Regions from separate parts of the Corynebacterium sp. LaCa_282 genome, predicted to be linked through region 1. Evidence: predicted binding sites of a transcription regulator. Region 1 holds the regulator's gene; each other region holds the start of a gene.
What was found. Region 1 encodes LexA, which represses DNA repair genes until DNA is damaged. Its sites were predicted from a motif close to CGAACANNTGTTCG; they were not measured.
Positions count from the first base shown of each region.

Region 1 (7,186 bases):
CGAGGACCCGTGCCCCCGCACCGTTTCCTCAACCTCTTGGGCCAGCTTTTTTAAGGCATCATCGCTAACGTCGCGACCCTGGCATGCGCGCCTAACGCCCCGAATGAGTTTATCCCGACTAAATGGCTCAGCGAGTCCATTTCTCTTAACAACCAGCAGTACGGCCTTTTCCACAGTGGTGAAGCGTCCCTTACAGGAAGCACACTCCCGCCGGCGCCGTATCGATGCGCCGGCATCAACCACGCGCGAGTCAATAACGCGGGATTGTTCGTTATGGCAAAACGGGCAGTACACACTAGTCCTTTCGCTAATTTAGCTTCTCGGTTTAGTTTACCTCCCACGCCCAAGCCAAAAACCTGACACCATTGCGCCAGACTCCTCCTACTCGCGTGCCTGTCTCCGTGAAGCAAGCGGGCCTATATCCGGCCGGGAAGACGAGCTGCTGTCTAACAAGGCCCGTAGCATATAACCCTGAAGTGCCTGCTTTAGTGGCCTGCTTTAGTACACGCAGCACTACTGTCCGATCGCTGCTTCTACTTGCTGTACCGAAGCGCCAGGATCAGTCGGCGTTTCAGCGCTCGTACCCATCAGCCCGCCGGCAACCGTGCCGAAAAATACGGCAGCACCAAATACTGCACCGAGGAGGTAATTCTTGCGCGAACTATGCGCATCGTCTTCTTCCATCGGCCTGTTCGCGAAATCAGGTAAGGAACGTTCATCAGTCCACGTATTCGAATAACCTTCACGGTTCGTTCGATATACGGAATTTAAAGTCCTGATTTCCCCCTTTTCGGAAGGAGAATGCTGCACGCCCCAGCTTTGATCATCAATATCCCAAATAGCGGCTGAAGGGACGATCTGTGGACGTGCCGCGCGCTGTTTGACCATGTTATTGCGAGAGTGAAGTAGTTGAGACATTGCTTTCCTTTCGACGACCGCCGTAAGTCTAAAGCGGCCCCTTGACACAACAAGAGCTCAATGTCGCTCCTGTGTTCGAGATTGTTTCTATGTTCGATTTATAGCACCACTTCGAAAACCTGTCCAGTTTTTCGCGTAAATCTCGAACGCTTGTACTTTTCGTGCTACAAATGAGTTATGGCACGCAGGTGTCACCCAGTCCCTTTTCAAGCTATGAACGCAGAACCTCAGACCCCTTAGCTAGGAGCCGCACATGGGCCGCAAGAAAGCAAGCACCGCAAAGAACGATTACGCCTCCCTTTCCGAAAGGCAACGCCGCATCCTTAACGTCATCAGCGATGCAGTGATGCTCCGCGGTTACCCGCCCAGCATCCGCGAAATTGGTGACGCCGCCGGCCTGCAATCCACCTCGTCCGTGGCCTATCAGCTCAAGCAACTGGAGGAAAAGGGCTTCTTGCGCCGCGATCCCAATAAACCCCGCGCGGTCGACGTACGCCACCTCAACACTGACGACGCCGAAAAGAAGCCGGGCCGCAAGGCTAAGGACGTCCCCGATACCTCTGCCCGCGGCCCTGAAGAGTCTGCCGCCGTAGCTTATATTCCCGTCGTTGGCCGCATCGCCGCCGGTGCACCAATCACTGCAGAGGAAAATATCGACACGTATTTCCCCATGCCAGACGAGGTCGTCGGCGGAGGAGAGCTTTATATGCTGCAGGTCGTGGGCGATTCCATGCAGGATGCCGGCATCCTCAACGGCGACTGGGTCATCATCCGGTCGCAATCGGTGGCTGAGGAAGGCGAGTTTGTCGCCGCGCTTCTCGATGGCTCCGAGGCCACCGTCAAGGAATTCCACCGCGATTCCTCTGGCGTATGGCTCCTTCCGCACAACGATGCCTATCCGCCCATCAACGGCGATGATGCGGAAATTATGGGCAAGGTAGTATCCGTCTTCCGCAAACTCTAGGCCCCAGCAAGCTACTTTAATCAAGCCGCACGCGAGTTTTCGCCTGCGGTTGTTGTCGCCACCGGCACTCTGCGCCCGCTTTCTTGAAACCCGCTCTTTGCACTTCGTACGCTGCCCTGTTCCCCGCGTAGGGAGCAGGGGCATACGAGTTTTAACGCATTCCACGCCTGTTCTCCCTCGCAACCACGCCCTAAAAGCCAACTTAAGCGCGCGGGACTTATTGAAAAAGCACCCCCGAAATAACGGATCCGTAAGTTAAGCGCTACTAGGGTTGGCTTTCAACTAGGGCAAATAAAGCTGACTGACCTGCGCTTTTATCCCAAACCAGACAACAGCGCACATCTTAATTTTTGTTTTCGTCCGATTACCGCCGAATTTTGACACAATGGAGGGAGAAATCCCACATCAGTTAGCTTTCACCGAGCGCCTGCATTCGCAGATGGAGTAACCGCCCGGCCGAAGGCGAGGAGCAAGGAGGGTCCGTGTACGCAGAGGAGCGACGCCGCCAGATCGCATCCCAAACTGCAGTTGAGGGTCGCGTTAACGTAACCGATTTATCAGAGCGTTTCGAGGTGACTGCTGAAACCATTCGGCGCGACCTAGCCGTACTGGATCGTGAGGGCGTTGTCCACCGCGTTCACGGCGGCGCCGTGGCTTCGCAAGCCTTCCAGACCGCGGAGCTCACCCTCGATACCCGCCAGCGTTCCGCATCTGGGGCCAAGGCCGCCATCGCGCACGCCGCGCTCGACTTCCTTCCCCCTGGCGGCGGCAGCATATTCCTGGACGCCGGCACCACGATTAATACCTTTGCCGAGCTCATTAGCCAGCAATACCCGCAGGCGCAGTTCAATATCGTCTCCAATAGCCTGCCCATCGCACTGTCGCTAGCCAATAGCGGCGTTCCCGATGTCCAGCTCCTCGGCGGGACCGTACGCGCTATCACCCAGGCCGTCGTCGGCGATACCGCCCTGCGCACCATGGCGCTCATGCGCGCCGATGTCGCCTTCATCGGTACCAATGCGTTGACCCTCGATCACGGCTTGTCGACAGCCGATTCCCAAGAAGCAGCCATCAAATCCGCCTTCGTCACGAATGCCCACAAGGTCGTGGTCATGTGTGATTCCAGCAAATTGGGCAACGACTACCTGGTGAGCTTCGCCTCCATTGCAGATATCGATGTCGTCATCACCGATTCCGGCGCGCCGGAATCCTTCGTCGATGCCCTGCGCGAGCGAGAGATCGATGTCGTGCTCGCCAGCGAATAGCTCCAGCATGCGCACGACTTCGCCCTCCCTACCCCGGTGCCATTTCTCACCGAGGCAGGGAGGGCGAGACCTTTTGCCGTTAGTTGAACTTTTCTATCTGCTCCATCGCTGCGGCGCGGGCGGCGGAGGGGCCTTCGGAGTTGAGGGCGGCATCGGCAAGCTGCTGGCACTGGTCAAAGGTCAGCTCGGCCAATTGGGCACCAACGCCGGCGACTGCGGTCGATGCAGCAGACAAGGAGTTGACGCCTAGGCCGGTCAATACGCAGGCCAATAGCGGATCGGCCGCGGCCTCGCCGCACACGCCAACCGGTACGTTGTATTCGTGCCCCGCAATGCAGGTGTGCTGGATAAGCCGCAGCACGGCCGGCTGCCAGGGGTCGGTGAGGTACGCAAGCTGCGGTGACAGGCGGTCAGCGGCCATCGTGTACTGGGTGAGGTCATTGGTGCCGATGGATACGAAGTCCAGATGCGGCATAATCTTATCTGCCATCAGCGCTGCTGCGGGCACCTCAATCATCGCGCCCGCGGTCAGGCCGCGCTCCCGGCACAGCTCCGCAAACCACTGGGCTTCCTTCGACGTCGCCACCATCGGTGCCATGACCCAGGTTTCGGCATCGTCGCCGCGGGACTCCGCGGCCTGGGCGATGGCGTCCAACTGGCGCGTCAACAGGGACTCGTTATCGCGGGCAATGCGCAGACCGCGCACACCCAACGCCGGGTTCTCTTCAGATGACAACGTGGCATAAGAAATCGGCTTATCGGAGCCAGCATCCAAGGTGCGCACCACGACCTTGGAATTGGGGTAGGCGTTAAAGACCTTCTTGTAGATTTTTGCCTGCTCGTCAACGGAAGGCTCCTCGCTCGCGGACAGGAACGACAACTCCGTGCGGTAGAGGCCAATCCCCTCTGCCTGCGAGTCGGAGGCAATGCGGGCGGCGTTGCCGTCGGCCACGTTGGCCAAAAGCTGCACGCGGTGGCCGTCCTTGGTTTGCGCTGGTCCAGTCCATTCGGCAACGCGGGCGGCGCGCTCGCGGTATTCCGCGACCGCCTTGGTGGATTCTTCCTCGTCCGCACCCAGCGTCACGGTTCCAAGCGCACCGTCGACGAAGACCAGCGTGCCGCTTTCAATCTCCCGCAGCTTATTTCCCACGGCGACGATGCACGGAATATCGAGCTGGCGGGCGATGATCGCGGTGTGGCTGGTGGGCCCGCCCAGCTCGGTAACGAGCGCGCGAATATGCGCGGTATCCAGGGTGGCGGTATCGGCGGGCGCGAGGTCATCGGCAAAAAGCACCGCTTGGCCCTCCACCATGGGCAAACCAGGCTCCTGCTCGCCGCGCAGCTGGGCGATGACGCGGTCGCGCACGTCCTTCAGATCGGTGGTGCGCTCGGCCATGACGCCGCCGGCCGCCTCAAACATGGTGACGAACTTATCCGTGGCTCCCACCGTGGCGAACTCGGCATTCTTGCCCGAGCGAATATTCTTGCGCACGGCCTTGTGCCACCCGCGGTCCTTGACCATGCCGGCGGTTGCGGTCAGCACTTCCGAGGCTTGGCCCTCGGCGGCTGCGGCGCGGTTTTCCAAGCGGCTGGCGACGACATCGACTGCCTCGAGGAAGCGATCGTATTCGGCTTCGCTGCTGGCCTCTTGGTCAATACTTCCTTCAGTGGGCAGGTCCGGGCGGGGGCGCACCCATACGGCTTCTGCATAGGCAACTCCAGCGACAACGCCGGTTCCTTTAACAGTGGACTGAAGCGTATTTTCCATGGCGATACTTCCTTCGAAGATAGCGGCTTATTTATTTCCAGATCATCACAAATCCAACAGAAATGCAATGTATGCCACACGGTTTCTATTGACTTTCCAACACAATCGGGCAAGAATAAACATTTACGGCGGGCTTAAGCGCGAGTTTCAACCGGACCGACTGCGTGTGGCCCCCAATATACGCACTCTGCGAAAGGGATAAGTTCTCGATGATCCTCACGCTCACCCCAAACCCAAGCATTGACGCCACCCTGGCGCTCAATCAGCAACTGACCTCAGGCGATGTCCACCGCGCCGCCAGTGTTACCCAGGTCGCCGGCGGCAAAGGCGTCAACGTCGCCCGCGCCGTGCACCTCGCCGGGAAAGAAACCCTGGCCCTCTTCCCCTCCCGCGCGGCCGATCCGTTCATGAACCTCATCCAGGAGGTCCACCTCCCCTACGCCCACGTGGACATGGACGGTGGCGTCCGCGTCAATACCACCATCACCGAGCCAGATGGCACAACCACCAAGGTCAACGGCCCTGGCCCGCTGCTTTCCGATGCCACCCAAAACCACCTCATTTCCACCCTTACTCACCACGCCCAATCCGCCGATTGGGTAGCCCTTGCCGGATCGCTGCCCAAGGGTGTTGACGCCGGCTGGTATACCGACCTCATCAAGGAGATCCGCACTGCCGCCCCGCAGGCGCGCATCGCCGTGGATACCTCTGATGCTCCGATGAAGGCCATCGCCAAGCAGCTCGCTACCGCCGCCCCGGATCTCATCAAACCCAACGGTTTCGAACTGGGGCAGCTGACCGGCCAGGACGGCCTCGCCCTCGAGCGCGCCGCTGCGGCCGGGGATTATAGCCCGGTCGTGGAGGCTGCAAGGGATGTCGTGGGTCGCGGCATCAAGGAAGTCCTTGTCACCCTCGGCGGCGCCGGTGCCGTGCTAGTAAACGCAGACGGCGCATGGGCCGCCACCCCGCCTCCCGCCACGGTGAAATCCACGGTTGGCGCAGGTGATGCCGCATTGGCCGGATACCTACTGGGACGCACGCAGGGGCACGGACCAGCAGACTCCCTCGCGCTCTCGGTGGCTTATGGCACCGCTGCGGCCGCAAAGCCCGGCACCCAATTCCCCCGCCCCGAAGAACTCGATACCGCCCACACCTCCATCTCCGCTCTATAGCTAAAGGAGCCTTCCATCATGGCATCCGATCTCATCACCACAGACCTCGTCGCGCTTGACGCCGACTTTGGCGATAGCGTCGACTCCGTTATCACCAACCTCGCCACCTTGGTGCACGACACCGGACGCGCAACCGAGGTCGCAGGCCTCGCCCAGCCCGCCATCGACCGCGAAGCCAAGGCCGGCACCGGCGTGCCAGGCGGCGTGGCCATCCCCCACTGCCGTTCCGAGGCCGTCACCGAACCGACCCTAGCTTTCGCCCGCCTTACCCGCGGCGTGGATTTTTCCGGTCCCGACGGCGATGCCCAGTTGGTCTTCCTCATCGCCGCCCCCGCCGGCGGTGGCAAGGCCCACCTGCAGATTCTTTCCAAGCTTGCCCGCGCCCTCGTGCGCAAGGACTTTTTAGAGGCCCTGCGCACCGCGTCGACGAAGGAAGAAATTGTCAAGGAAATCCTCGCTGTCGTCAACGCGGAAAAAACGAAGAAGAAAAAGCAGGACACCGCGGAGGCTGCAGCTGGAGCTGCGGAAGGGGCATCGGCAAGCGCGGGTGCTTCGGCGCAAGCTACCCGCATCGTTGCCATCACCGCCTGCCCAACCGGCATCGCACACACCTACATGGCTGCCGATGCCCTCACCCAAACCGCCGGCGAGCGCGACGACGTCGATCTCACCGTCGAAACCCAGGGCTCGTCCAATAATGAATCGGTCTCGCAGTCCACCATCGACGCTGCCGATGCGGTCATCTTCGCCACGGACGTCGGAGTGCGCGACCGCGAGCGCTTCGCGGGCAAACCCGTCATCGAATCCGGCGTCAAGCGGGCCATCAACGAGCCCGGCAAGATGCTCGATGAAGCCATCGCGGCGGCGAAGAACCCGAATGCCCGAAAGGTCTCTGGCACGGCCTCATCCTCCTCCGCCAAAGAAGAAGGAAAATCGCTGGGTTGGGGCAAGCGCATCCAGCAGGCGATTATGACCGGTGTGTCCTACATGGTGCCGTTCGTTGCCGCCGGCGGCCTTCTCTTGGCCCTCGGATTCCTCTTCGGCGGCGCCGATATGGCCAATGGCTGGCAGGCGCTTTCCACGGATTATTCCCTGTCCA
Region 1 is NZ_CP191095.1:989,557-996,742, reverse strand. Features, by position in the region: gene nrdR (transcriptional regulator NrdR) at 1-294, opposite strand, end outside; gene ACP8KU_RS04640 (hypothetical protein) at 514-918, opposite strand; gene lexA (transcriptional repressor LexA) at 1,172-1,882, shown strand; gene ACP8KU_RS04630 (DeoR/GlpR family DNA-binding transcription regulator) at 2,365-3,147, shown strand; gene ptsP (phosphoenolpyruvate--protein phosphotransferase) at 3,227-4,915, opposite strand; gene ACP8KU_RS04620 (1-phosphofructokinase family hexose kinase) at 5,125-6,087, shown strand; gene ACP8KU_RS04615 (PTS fructose transporter subunit IIABC) at 6,106-7,186, shown strand, end outside.

Region 2 (7,186 bases), 200 kb from region 1:
GAGCACAGAGAATTTCACCACTTATTCTGTCCGTTTAATCAGCCTGGCTGGTGTACGGCGCGCGGGCGGGAAGGTTGGGGCGATTATCGTCTGCGCTATCGCGATTGTCGGCGTCATCGCCTCCGCGGTGCTCATCCCGGTTTTCGTCCGCATCGTTGCCGCGGGCATGTTGCTGCTGCCCGCGCGGCACGGCGTTCAGGGAATCAGACATCCCCTCCGTATCTTTCGGGTCGCTCGAGGCTTGGCCCGGGCGGATGGGTTCACCGTTGACATCGATAAGCTTTTCCGTATCCGGGGTGCCTTCGCGCTTGGCGATGATCTCGCCATCCCCGCCGATCTCAGTCACGCCGGGTTGCTTGGGCACGGCCATGCCCAATTCATCCGCGCGGCGGGCAATATCCGCCGAGGAGCTTAAGTTTTCTGCGTCCCGGTTCAGCGACTCAATCTGGTTATCCAACTGCGATTCCTGCACCGTCAGCTGCTGGATTTTAAACGTCTGCGAGGTGGACAAACCAGATAGCCACATGGCCAGCGCTACCCCGCCGATGACCAAGGTAACGGCCAAGACAGCAACGCGGGTAAAAGCATTATTCTGCTTCGTCTGCTGTTGCACTCGCCGGCCGCGGAAGCTGACGACCTGCTTCGAACCAAGCCGCTTCGCACCGCGGTGCGGAACCCGGGTACGGCTAGGAGCCGTCCGGCGCACCGTTTTCCCGGTAGCCCTAGTGGCGGTGCGCTCGCGCACAGCGGTAGGCGCTCCGGTGTCGATTCCGGTGGTGAAGTCTCGGCTGGCGCCCATGCTGCGAGTGGCCTCTCTGTCGCGGCTGTCCGTCAAGTGCTGGTTTCGGCGTGGGATGGTGCTCATTTCTTGCCTCCCGGTGGTAAAAATTCTGGCGTGCCTTCAAGCCGTTCAAGGGCGCGCACGCGCACCGACGCGGCGCGGGAATTTTCTTCTACCTCCGCCGCGGATGCCTTTTCGGCCCCACGGGTTACCGTGGCGAATTCCGGTGCGGTGCCCGGCAAATCCATCGGTAGACCGGCAGGCGTGGTGGACGTAGATAACTCCTTGAATGCTGCCTTTACGAGGCGGTCTTCCAAGGACTGGTAGCTCATAAAGACCGCGCGCGCCCCAATAGATAGCGCACTGGTGATGACGGGAAGCACATTTTCAATGGCCTCCAACTCGCGGTTGACCTCTACCCGCAGCGCCTGGAACGTACGCTTTGCCGGGTGCCCACCCGTGCGGCGCGTTGCCGCCGGGATGGTCGAGTATAAAAGCTCAACCAAGCGGCCCGAGGTGCTAAACGGTTCCTTCTCGCGCTCCTTGAGCACGGCGGAGGCAATCTTTCCCGCGAAACGCTCGTCACCATAGGTCTTGAGAATCCGCGCCAAGTCCCCGTGCGAATACGTATTGAGCACATCAGCGGCGGTAAGTCCATGGCTCGGATCCATCCGCATATCCAGCGGTGCGTCCGTCTTATAGGCAAAGCCGCGCTCTGCCTGATCCAGCTGCATGGAAGAAACGCCCAAATCGAAGAGGGCTCCCGCAATACCGTGGGCGCGGGCAGCATCAAAGATATCGCCCTCGCCCTGGGCAATCGCGGTACCCAGCTCATCGAAGCGTGCATTGACCGCGCAAAAACGCGGGCTGAAGGGCTCTAGCCTCGCCGAAGCATTCTGCAATGCCTGCTCATCGCGGTCCACACCGATAACGCGTGCCTGCGGAAAGGTCTGGAGGAAGTACTCGCTGTGGCCGCCGGCACCTAAGGTGGCATCGACAAGCACAGCCTGCGAGCCCGCAGCCTCTACCCCGGGGCGCAGGAGCTCCGCCATGCGCTCGCGCATGACCGGCACATGGCCGTGGTTATCCGCCACATCGTAATTAAGGTTAGTTGTAGCCATGTCTCCCCGCGTCCCCCTTTCTGATTTCCGCTGTGCAGGACTTCCTATCGTGGAAAGCACGACGAGTGCATATAGGGCCCTGTCCGAGGCAGGTTTCTGATATCGGGGAAGTACACCAGAATCATCCGCCTCGGACAGAGTCCTTACACGCACTCGAGATGCGGGCGCTTACAGCAAGCCCGCAAGTACGTCATCGGCATCTGCTGCCGAATAAGCATCTTCAGTTTGCGATTGATACTCAGCCCACGCGGCTGCATCCCAAATTTCGAGGAAATCTACCGAGCCAACCACCACGCACTCTTTGGACAAACCCGCGTACTCACGGTGGCCTGCGGACAAGGTGATGCGACCATGCCCGTCGGGCCGCTGTTCGTCCGCACTTGCAGCCAAGTTACGAATGAAAGCGCGCGCTTCCGGATTGGTTCGAGAAACCGCCGCAGCCTTCCGTGCGCGTTCGGCGAACTCTTCGCGCGGGTACACGGCCAAAGAATGGTCCTGCCCCTTGGTAACCATCAGGCCACCGGCGAGCTCGTCGCGAAATTTTGCAGGAAGCGTTAAGCGCCCTTTGTCATCAAGTTTCGGAGTGTAGGTTCCGAGAAACATCCCGGCGTCCACCTTCCTCACTCGACAACTCCGGATTCCCTCACGTCAGAAGAGAGTTTTTCAACCCCATTCCTCCGCTGCGCCCCACTCTACCCCACTTTCCCCCACATGCCCCACTTAAATCGCCATATTCTCAGCAACACAAAAAGTATGCGCAGTTAAAAGGGTGTTTTTCCGGTGGGAAGAAATCCCGCGCCCCACCTTGACAACCCCGAAAATCCACCCCTTTAGCCCCACTTACAACATCAAGATCGCCCCACCTCATACATCACTTACAGCGCAATGCCTGCATATTGGACCTGCTACTGTCCTCTACCACCCACAATCCCCCACCGCGCCGCGGTTTTGGTCAGAAGGTGGGGCAAAGTGGGGAATTTTGGTAAGGCGTAAAAAATCCCCAGCCACCCTTCCTGGTGACTGGGGAAATGGAAAGTTCGCGGCTAGCTTTCTTCAAAGCGCCGACGGAAGTTTTCTTCCAGCTTGCTGCCTACCCCACTATTACGAGACGAGGCTGCCTTCTTTGACCGCCCATTGGTGGACTTTTTCTTTCCGCCACCAGCAGGCCGATCGCCCCGGAGCATCCACACGCCGGAAGCGAACATGACTAAGAACCCGGCGATGGACAACGCAATAAACCACAAGCTTTGCTGCGCCAAGGCCACGCCGCCAACAAGCATGCACAGACCAACCACGATGAGCGCAATCCCACGCAGCGTAACTGCGCCGCCGGAACCGCCGATCGAGGTAGATTCAGACACAGAAGCGCCAAATTTAGGATCGTCCGCTAATAACGATTCCTCTATTTCACGGAGCGTGCGTTGCTCCTGCTCAGAAAGAGACACTATTCCTCCAACTAGGGACTGGGCTTCGGCCGATATATCTTCTACCAATACTAACGTCCAGAGTAACCAGTATGTTCCCCAAAAGGTAGTTATTCCCCTCAACAGTGATTATGGCGCCGCTATGCTGCTGCTATGCCGCAAAGGATCCCAGAATCGTCTCGGCTTCACTCTCATCTAAAAATTGCGCCGCCTGCTGCATTAACCCGTAGACATATTCCTCATCCGGCGTTGCATCCAAGCCAGACGCCACCCGGGCACGGGTACGAGAGTAGGACTTAAAAGCCTCGGCCCACTGCTTTTCCTCGGCCCCCACCAAAGCCAAGCGGTCCCACGCGCTCGTTGGCAGACGCCGGCGGCGAGAGACCACCGATACAGCTACTCGCGCACCCGCCGTACGCAATGCGGACTGATAAGCCACCTCCAGCGCCTGGTCAAAGCGACCATCCGCCGCATATCCCCTCGCCCGATCCAGAAGCTCGCGAGCCTGGAAAAGAAAGTGGGCCCGCTTCGCGCCCTGCTTGCCAGCAAAGCGACCGGTAGAGCGGGACTGCGTTGCCGAAATAATCTGTGCCATTGTTTTTCTCCTGTACTGCGCTAATAACTAACCGTGTTCGATTGCCGCTCACTTTAAGCAGCCAACCGGACATCCACCCCCTAGTCTAGTTCACCTGTTCGAATTACTCAAGAGTTTTACCAGTCATAACTGCCTACAAATCGAACACAGTTCGAAATCCCTTAGGGCTCGATGGAATAACCCCGCCCCCACCCTTGTCCGCCGGTGGACATGCGTATCTGGTGTGATAGATACCGTGAGTTTCGAAATCCGCCGCTTAACCCCGCAAGAGTTCTCTATGCTGGCTCCCCAACTCGTGGAGATCTACATCGAGGCCATGGGATATGACCCGGTCACGTTTTCGCGCAGCGTGGACAATTGGCGGGCGGATTCCATGCGGCCCGGGTTTACAGCGCTTATTGCTGCGCATGACAACGGCGTCGTGGGAGTGGCCTATGGATTTTTGGGCTCACCAGATACTTGGTGGGATTCCGAGCTGCGCCGCGCCCTGCGCCGCAACGGCGGGCCAACTGAGTCCGAATGGGGCATGCTGCGCAGCTATTTTGAGGTGGCTGAAGTGCACGTGCTGCCGTCTTTTCAAGGCCACGGTTTAGGTAAGCAGCTACTCGAAGGGCTCTTATGGAATATCCCTGCCCGATTTGCCTTATTGTCAACGCCGGAAGCACCACAGGAAGCCAACGGGGCTTTTCGCCTCTACCGGTCTGTGGGCTTCTTTGATGTCGTGCGCCACCATCGCTACCCCGCGGATCCCCGACCCTTTGCCATTTTGGGAGTGGTCCTGCCGCTATAAACCTGTGTTATTTCTTCTCGGCCCAAGGCGGTATCGTGTGGAGGTGTGACTATGACGAATATTCCTGAGCTTGCGGATATCCCCGGCGCGGTGCGCGAAAAACTGGCCATCTTCTTGGACCAGCGCCGGGATCACGTGGCAGAAATCGGCGCCCCGGTCAGTACCGCTATGAGCTTTTTGGAATCATTCGTCCTCGATGGCGGGAAAAGGGTGCGCCCCATGTATGCGTGGGCGGGCTACCTCGCCGCCGGCCGTGGTTCGGAATCCCCAGAGGCGATGCTGCGCGCGGCATCCTCGCTGGAGTTCATCCAAGCCTGCGCGCTTATCCACGATGACATCATTGACGCGTCGAATACGAGGCGTGGGAAACCGACGGTGCATCGGGAAGCAGAGCGCCTTCACCGGGAATCCGATTTCTTAGGGGATCCGGAATTCTTTGGCACGTCCGTGGCCATCTTGGTGGGCGATTTTGCGCTGGTCTACGCCGAGGATATGTTTCAGGATTCTGGGCTCAGCTCGGAGGCTTTGCAGCGTGCGCGCGATCCCTGGCGGGGAATGCGCACCGAGGTCTTGGGCGGCCAATTGCTCGATATTTCCCTCGAGGCAGCCGGTTCGGAATCGGTGGCGCTGAGCAATTCCGTCAACCGCTATAAAACCGCCGCCTATACCATCGAACGGCCCCTGCATTTGGGCGCTGCCATCGCGGGGGCAAGCGATGAACTAATCTCGGCTTTCCGCGGCTATGGGCACGATATCGGCATCGCGTATCAGCTCCGCGATGACCAACTGGGGGTCTTTGGGGATCCCGAAATTACGGGCAAGCCCGCCGGCGACGATCTGCGAGAGGGCAAGCGCACGGAGCTTCTTGCCTTAGCGCTACAGCGCGCCGATGAACGCGACCCCAGCGCCGCCGCTACTCTGCGGAAATTCATCGGCCGCACCTCCGATACGCAGGACTTGCTGCGCCTGTCCCAAATCATTGCGGATTCCGGCGCCCCTGATGAGATTGAGCGCCGCATTACCGCGTTGACGGAATCCGGGTTGGCCCATCTGCGTGCGGCGAATGTGGATCCGCAGATCACCGAAACGCTAGAACACCTAGCCATTCAGGCGACGACGCGCCAAAAGTAGGTATCACCGTGGCCAAAACCTACTCCTTGCCAGTCCCCCGCGCACTCCCGCTGGGCCTCGTGGCCTCGTGCGTGCTCCTTTTCTCGTCTTTTTCTGGCGGCTCAACCCGCAACCGCGGCGGCGTGCTCGAAGCGCTCAATATCGGATTCTTATCGTATGGTCACGGGCGCAACCTCGGGTTGGTGCTGTATTGGGTGGGCATTTTCCTCCTCGCCGCCGCCTGGGTGCTTGCCGGGCGCATGATTATTCGCAAGCAGCTTAAACACCCGCGCCCGGAGGGAGGGGTACGCGAGTTACAACGCATCCTTATCGCATGGGTCACCCCACTGCTATTCGCCGGCCCTATGGCTTCCAGGGACGTGTATTCCTACCTCATGCAGGGCGCCATGGTCCGCGATGGATTCGACCCCTATACCGAGGGCGCCGCCGTCAACCCCGGGCCCTTCCTGCTCGAGGTCTCACAAGACTGGCGCAATACCACCACCCCGTATGGACCGCTGCACCTGTGGATTGGCAAAATCGTCACCACCGTCGTGGGCGATAATGTCACCGTCGGCATCATCATCTATAAGCTGCTTTCGCTATCAGGCTTTGTCCTTATTGCGTGGACGGTCCCGCGGATCGCCCGAAAGCTCGGCGCGGATCCGGCGGTCGCGCTGTGGATCGGCGTTGCCAACCCAGTCATCATCTTGCACCTTATCGGTGGCATGCACAATGAATCCCTCATGGTCGGCCTGGTGTCGTTGGGGCTTTTGGCCGCGCTGCACCAGCGCTTCCACGCCGCGCTGCTGCTAGTCGGCACGGCGGTGGCGATGAAGGCTACCGCGATTTTTGCCGCCCCCTTCATCGTCTGGCTGATGCTGCACCGCTACGCGCCCAAGGGTTCTACCGCGGCGCGCACCGCGGTGGTTTTCGTCTGCTCAGGGCTCATCGCTGCCGTGGAAATCATCGCGTCCGTGGCGCTTATCACCTGGGCCTCCGGCACCTCATGGGGCTGGCTATCCCAGGTCAGCGGCAATTCTAAGGTGATTAACCCCTTGGCGGGCCCGACATTGGCCGCGGACATCATCGTCCCGGCGGTCCACATTTTTGACCCGGAGGCATCCTATAACGCCATCCTGGGCGTCCTGCGCACAATCGCGATGGTGTGCATGCTCATCGGGTTGGTCATCGTGTGGTGGCTAAGCCGGCACACGGCCCGCGATGCCATTATGGGCACCGCGGCGGCCTACCAGGTTGCCTTCGTCTTCAACTCGGTGACCCTGCCGTGGTACTACGCCTCCATCTTCACGCTCATGGGCACCTTCCGCCCGCCGTTGTGGCTGCTGAAGTTTACCTCCGGCG
Region 2 is NZ_CP191095.1:794,043-801,228, reverse strand. Features, by position in the region: gene ftsL (cell division protein FtsL) at 35-799, opposite strand; gene rsmH (16S rRNA (cytosine(1402)-N(4))-methyltransferase RsmH) at 862-1,902, opposite strand; gene mraZ (division/cell wall cluster transcriptional repressor MraZ) at 2,071-2,505, opposite strand; gene ACP8KU_RS03715 (DUF3040 domain-containing protein) at 2,946-3,347, opposite strand; gene ACP8KU_RS03710 (SAV_6107 family HEPN domain-containing protein) at 3,478-3,921, opposite strand; gene ACP8KU_RS03705 (GNAT family N-acetyltransferase) at 4,157-4,711, shown strand; gene ACP8KU_RS03700 (polyprenyl synthetase family protein) at 4,763-5,842, shown strand; gene ACP8KU_RS03695 (alpha-(1->6)-mannopyranosyltransferase A) at 5,851-7,186, shown strand, end outside.
Region 2: a site for LexA is predicted at 4,009-4,022, ahead of ACP8KU_RS03710 (SAV_6107 family HEPN domain-containing protein). Genes of this name have one in related genera too.

Region 3 (7,186 bases), 410 kb from region 1:
TCATAGGAATCCGGCTTCTTCGCCGTGGAAAAACCGTGCGCCGCAGCCTCTTCGCGGATTTGCGGCTTGGGGGTATCACCGATGGGGAAAAAGCAGTGGTCCAACTCCTCGGCGGAAATGACGCCGAGCACGTAAGACTGATCCTTATTCTCATCCTTGGAGCGGCGCATATAACCGTCATCATCAAGCGTGGCGTAGTGGCCGGTCGCAACGGCATCAAAGCCCAGGGCCATACCCTTTTGCAGCAATGCGCGGAATTTAATCTTCTCATTGCAGCGCAGGCAAGGATTCGGGGTTTCACCGCGGGCATAGGAATCCACGAAGTCCGTGATGACCTCTTCCTTGAATTCCTCCGAAAAGTCCCAGACATAAAACGGAATGCCCAACTTATCGCAAATGCGGCGGGCATCGGCGGAATCCTCCAGCGAACAGCAGCCGCGGGCCTTTTCGCGCGTTTGCTGCGCGTCCTTATGCAGCGCCAGGTGCACGCCGACGACATCGTGGCCAGCCTCCACCGCACGGGCGGCGGCGACAGATGAGTCCACGCCGCCAGACATTGCTACCAATACTCGCATTGCATTCCCCTTTAAATACCTCGACTACAGGCCCGAAAGTGTACTCCCTTGCCCCAACGCAGCTTAAATCGATTCCATTCCCTAAGCTTGAACCCCATGGGTAGAAAGCGAGCCGCGAACAGGTCAGGCATCACCGGCACCTACGAGATCTCCACCGGCACCGCCGAGGTTGTGCCGGATGAATTCCGCGACGGGGCCTATATCCTTAACGTCAACGGCGTTCCTAGCAGCCATATCGTGCTGGGCGAGCCGCAGGAACTCGACTTTGAGTACATGCGCTGGATCGCAGCGGCAGTGGAATACCTTAATACGGTCTCGCCCAATAAACTGCGCGTTACCCACCTCGGCGGAGCGGGCTGCTCACTCCCGCGCTACTTCGCCGACCTGTGGCCGGACAGCCGCCATACGGTGGTCGAGCTCGATGCCAAACTGGGAGAATTAGTCCGCGAGTTTTTCGATGTCCCCCGTTCCCCCACCGTCAAGATCCGCCCCGGCGATGCCCGAAAGGAAACCGAAGGTTTTCTGCCCGCCAGCCGCGATATCATCATCCGCGATGTCTTCGCTGGGGATACAACCCCGAAAAATCTAACGACGGTGGAGTTTTTCCAAGCGGCTAAATCATCCCTATCTGCCGGCGGCCTCTACGTGGCGAACTGCGGCGATCACTCGGATCTCCACTTGGCTAAGGAAGAGCTGGCCGGGCTTTCTGAGGTCTTCGATCACCTCGCCGTAATCGCTGACCCGCCCATGCTCAAAGGGCGCCGGTATGGAAATATCATCTTGCTGGCCTCAGACACGAAACTGCCAGCTGAGGGCTCGGTCCAAGCCGCTCAGCTGGCAAAGGCACTCTTAGGCGGGGCCGTCCCAGCTCACTTTAAGGATGAAAGCTGGACCCGAAGATTCTTTGCGGGAGCTACTTCAGCACACGATTGAGCAGCTCGGCCACTTGATTAGCGTCGAAGTCGGGGACATCGGCACCGGCCTTCTTCGCCGCATCCTTGGCTTCTTCTACCTGAGCTCCAGAGACCTCGCCTGCGTCGACGCCATTGACATGGCCAGCGTTTTCTAGCAACATCGCCAAGTCACCGACGGTGAAGTCACCGACTGCCATCTTGCCAAGCTGCTTGAGAGGCAGAGCGTCCTCGTCTTCCAAGGTCTTCACAAAAGCTGCCAAGCCCTCGGCAGCTTGGGCGTCGAGGCCGGCGTCTTTGGCGGCATCGGCAAGCTGGGGCATTGCAATAAGGCCAGCCGCAAGGGCAAAGATTGCACCAATTAGTGGCGTGCTATCGGCGCTCAGATCGACGCCATCATCAAGCACGAGGCTATCGAGCGCGCCGCCGATATCGACGTAATTTCCGCCGCTAAAGGAATCAAGCTGCTGCTTCGTACCATTGAAGAGGTTCAAATCCACATCGGTTGGAATACCAGCAACCTTGCCCGAACCGGAGCGCTGCCAGAAGGACAGGTTCTTCCACCCACCCACTGGATCCGGCGCTTCATCCTGGTATGCCGCCAACCACAGTGGCATATTGGAGAACTTCTGGGAGTTATTCATCTCACCGATCCAGAAGTACTTATAGGTATAAATCATTGGCGTGCGGTTGGTCAGGCGCTTGAGCTCGCTGGTAAATTCCTCGATCCAGCTCTCCAACTGGGAGGCGGACTTGCCCTCGGAAACCTCGATATCGAGCACCGGCGGCAACGTCTGATTCGGCGCCAATGCAATCTGCGTGGCAAAGTTTGCGGCCTGCGTCTTCGCATCGCCAGCTGGACGCGCATAGTGGTATGCGCCGGTCTTCAGGCCATGCAGATTGGCGGCTTGAATATCTTTGACGTAGTGCGGGTTAATCCAGTCCCCACCCTCAGTTGCCTTCACAAAGGCAAAGGACTGGCCATCAGACTTCACCTTATTCCAGTCAATAGGCATGCCACCTGGGTGCTGGTGGGCAGCAATATCAATACCTTTTGGTGCGCTGGTTCCCAATGCTGCCTGCGCGGCAGCGGTCCCGCTTACCGTGACTGCAACTGCAGCGATAACCGCGATGATGCTCTTGCGGAGTGCCCTCATAGTTGTCATGCGCGAGAGTTTAACAATCATTCACACTAACCACATTTGCAACACACGCAACTTAGAGAGGAATTTTTCACTCGCGTAGACAAACTCGTTGGAAATGTACCATTTAGAACATATTTTCGCTTTTCGGCTTGCGAGGGTTGAGTGGGCGGCTTATGGTGGGGCTATGTAAATTAGAAACTTAGTGCGAAATTCGGGGGATAATCGCCGTGGAACCCTACTACCTCATCACTGACCCACACGATGACATCGCGGTTAGTGCCACCTGCAATAGAAAGTCCGACTACCTGCTCTGGAAGGAAATTAAACCTAGCCTAGAAGACGATTTCGATATCTCGTGCCATACCTTGGCGGGTCGCACCGGCTTAAGCGAGAGGCGCACGAGGGATATCACCATGGCCCTGTACCGCTTAGAGGAATTGCCACGCACCCAACTGCTGCAGGAAACCTACTACTTCCTCGATTTCTCTCGGCTTATCACCATTGATGCGGTCTTGAGCAAGCTGGGAGAAGTAGACAACAGCGTCCTCCAGCGCATAGACGCCGAACTGGAAAAGTACCTCACTCCCACAAAGCCGGGCCAAAGTTTTCCATCGAACGCTGCCCTGCGTCGAAAGCTCAATGGGCTCATCACGATGGAATCCCCGGACACTACGGGAGACAAGGACGCCGAGGAAGAGGAATCTCAAAATGAATCCTATTTCATCTACCCGACCGCGGGTGGACGAGCAGGGTTAAACGTAGAATTCGACGAAGACGCGCTCATCCTCATTGACGAGGTTGTTCAGCGCACGGCGGAAGAGCACGGAATTAGCAAGGCCGATGCCCTGGCCCAGCTGATCCTCGGAACCGTCGAAGATAAATCTCAGGTGCACCTTTATATGTATCGCGCCAGCGATATAAAAGCGGCGCCCGGTTTCATCCAGGGCTATGGATGGGTTCACCCAGATACCGCAGACCGGCTAGCCCCGACTACGACACGGGATATGGACCAAGCGGCAACAAGGGTAAGTCCGGCCTACTCCACGCCGCCGCTCATCGGTGCCTATGTGGAGGGTCGCGATGGTGTGTGCCGCTGGCCAGGGTGTAACCGCCCGGCCTACAGGTGCCAGAAGGACCACCGGATCGATTTCTCAGAGGGAGGAAAGACGACGGCTGGAAATTTAGCCTCGCTGTGCCAGCACCACCACAACGTAAAGACGGATAAAAGCGCCTTTTACATCATGGATCCGCACAGCGGGGATATCATCTGGCTCTTCCAAGACGGACGGTGGGAATACGATGAACCGCAGGGTCCGCTAGCGACGAAGAATAGGAACTGGGCACTGACCGTTGCCCAGGCAATCGCCGCCCGGCGGAATGCTGCCAAAGAAAGGGCTGATACTTAAACCGTGCGGGCTCGGGCGACGACCTCTGGTAAATGCGCGAGCACGTAATCCACATCGTCTTCGGAAGTAAGGCGTCCCAGAGTGAACCGGAGGGACCCAATTCCTTCTTCCTCGCTGACACCCATTGCAGAAAGCACATGGGACATGCGGTTGACGCCTGCGCTGCAGGCACTGCCAGTCGATGCCTCAATCTGCAGCGAGTCCAGCAACATGATGAGGCTATCGCCATCGGTGCCGGGGAAAGAAACGTGTAGGTGCGACGGCAAGCATGGCTCGGTGGAATTCACTACAACGTTGTCGATGGATGAGAGGATCCCATCCCGCAGCTTATTCCGAAGTGCAGCGATGCGCTCGCCCTCGGCAGCGCTTTCTGCGATCGACTCCTCCAACGCAGCGGCGAGCGCGGAGGCGCTAGCTACGTCTACCGTGCCAGGGCGAAGTCCGCGTTCTTGCCCGCCTCCGTAGGAAATCGGCTGCGGCGCAGGGGTGCGCTTGGCCAAAAGCACGCCAATACCGCGCGGGCCACCAAATTTGTGGGCGCTGGCGGCAAGCGTTGTGATGCCCAATTCCGCAAAATTGATGGGCAGCTTGCCCGCTACCTGCACCGCATCCACGTGCATGGGAATACCGGATTGTTGCGCGAGGGAGGCAAGATCCTCGATGGGCTGAATCGCACCGGTTTCGTTATTGGCCCACATGCAGGTGGCAAGGTCGGCAGGTTCCGCGAAGGCGCCCCCATCGCTGATATGCCCGTTGCGGTCCACAGGGAGCAGATCCACGGTGGCGCCACCCTGGGCAAGCTTGCTCACGGTATCGCGCACCGCTGGGTGCTCAATATCCGTCGAGATGATGCGGTTGGTATTTCCCGCCGCAAAAAGCCCCTGGATAGCGATATTATCCGCCTCGGTCCCAGAAGAGGTAAAAATGACCTCGATGGGTTCGCACCCAAGGAGGGAGGCGACTTTCTCGCGGGCATCGTCAAGCACGGAGCGGGCCCTACGGCCAGAGGCGTACTGCGCGCTGGAGTTGAGCGATCCGGAGGCGGCAACCCATGCGTCGATGGCGGATTGGCGCATCGGCTGGGTTGCTGCGTAGTCGAAATAGTGCGGCATTACTGGCGCGCCTTCAATTCCTCGGTCAAAGCTGGGGCGATTTCGTGCAGGTCTCCGACGACGCCGAGATCGGCGATTTGGAAGAACGGTTCATCTTGGTCCTGGTTAATCACCACGATGGTGCCGGAGGTCTGCATGCCCGAGGTGTGCTGAATGGCACCGGAAATGCCCAAACCAATGTAGAGATCTGGCGACACGGTCACGCCTGTCTGGCCCACCTGGTGGGTAGCGTCGTAGAAGCCTTCATCGACGGCGTCGCGGGTGGCACCGACGGCGCCACCGAGGGCATCGGCAAGCGGCTCTACGATCTCGCCGAACTTATCGCCGACGCCGCGGCCGCCAGAAACCACAACCTTGGCTGCGGTGAGCTCGGGACGGGCGGACTTCTCGGCCGGAGTAAAGGAATTAACCTTGACATCCTTCTCGGTTGCCGCAGGCAGTGGCATTGGGGCCGCCTGAGTTTCCACCTGCTGGGGCTCCGCCGCAACGGAACCCGGCTGCAGGGTATAAATCGGGCAGCTGCCAGTGGCCTGCGAAGTGGTCTCGTAGGTGCCGCCGAAAATGGTCATCGTTGCAGACCCATCCGCCTCAATGGAATCCACATTGACGAGCGCACCGGAAGCAAGGCGGGCGGACAAGCGGCCCGCAATCTCGTTATTCGTCGGGCTGGCGGCCAGAACGATGGGCGCCGGATTGGCTGCGCCCAGGGCGTGCAAAGCATCAACCTCGGGGGTCACCAGGCGCTGGTCATAATCCTCCGCCGTTGCCTGCACCACCTGGGCGGCGCCGAGGGCGGCTAGCTCGGCATCGAAGGAATCTGCCTGCTTTCCGACGACCACCGCAGACACCGTCCCCAATTCGCGTGCGGCGGTAATGAGCTCACCGGTAACGGGGAGAATGCTGTCTGCATCGTGTTCAACAAGTACGTAAACGTGAGACATTTCTACTCCTAAATCAAGTTCTTTGCGGCAAGGAAGTCAGCAATCTTCTTCGCAGCATCCTGCGGCTGCGGCTCAGAGATAACCTCGCCGGCCGTGCGCGGCGGGCGCTTGGAAGATTCGGTAACGGTCGTGGTGGGCGCAATGGCTTCGATGCCTAGGTCCGCCACGTTCAAAGTGGTGATCTCTGCCTTCTTTGCAGCCATAAGTCCCTTGAAGTTGGGGAAACGCGGCTTATTCGCCTTATCGGTGACGGACACAATCGCAGGAAGGGCGGCCTCGAGCTCCCAGGTTCCGCGGGCGTCTTCGCGGCTGCCTTTTACCGCGCTGCCCGAAAGTTCTACCTGGTGCAGCTCGGTCAAGGCGGGCAGTTGGCGGTATTCAGCGAGCAATCCAGCCAGCGTTCCGGTCGAGGCATCGGAAGCCTCATTGCCCAAGGTGATCAGTTGGACATCCTCTAGCGTGTTAATCGCTGCGTTCAGGGTCCACGCGGTAGACAGTGCATCGGCGCCGGCCAGTGCGTCGTCAGATACGAGGACCGCGTCATCTGCACCCATCGCAAGCGCCTTGCGGAGGGCCTCATCTGCTTGTGCGGGGCCCATCGTTACAGCGACAACACGGTAGTTTTCATCCGGATTTTCATCGCGCAGGCGCAGCGCCTGTTCCACGGAGTATTCATTAATCTCATCAATGATGTTGTCCACGGAGGTGCGATCCAGGGTGTGGTCATCCTCCAGAGATTTGGTGGACCACGTATCCGGTACATGCTTGACCAGAGCCACAATCGTTGGCATTGGGGGCACTCACCTTTCCGATAGATTTATATTGCGTAATTCTCTTCGGACGATAATACTCGGGGTTGGCAGAGCAACGCGATACCCTGTGAGCCAATTCGCGTAATGATAACCGCGAAAGGCCGCGTTCCCTTCAACTTCATCTGTTTCCTTAGCTGGTCAGGGTCAACATCGACGCCGCGCACAAGGATTTCTAGGCTGCCTGCATCATAGGCCTTTAGTACAGATTTTAGGCGCTTTAGGGGGACCTTTTCTATGAATGGAAATCCCGACGTTCCCTGTGGAATGCGCTCGCCCGTCAGGTA
Region 3 is NZ_CP191095.1:1,396,234-1,403,419, forward strand. Features, by position in the region: gene mnmA (tRNA 2-thiouridine(34) synthase MnmA) at 1-575, opposite strand, end outside; gene ACP8KU_RS06535 (spermidine synthase) at 672-1,508, shown strand; gene ACP8KU_RS06540 (glycoside hydrolase family 25 protein) at 1,489-2,652, opposite strand; gene ACP8KU_RS06545 (HNH endonuclease signature motif containing protein) at 2,859-4,037, shown strand; gene ACP8KU_RS06550 (cysteine desulfurase family protein) at 4,034-5,149, opposite strand; gene ACP8KU_RS06555 (electron transfer flavoprotein subunit alpha/FixB family protein) at 5,149-6,090, opposite strand; gene ACP8KU_RS06560 (electron transfer flavoprotein subunit beta/FixA family protein) at 6,099-6,881, opposite strand; gene ACP8KU_RS06565 (THUMP-like domain-containing protein) at 6,908-7,186, opposite strand, start outside.
Region 3: a site for LexA is predicted at 2,758-2,771, ahead of ACP8KU_RS06545 (HNH endonuclease signature motif containing protein). Genes of this name have one in related genera too.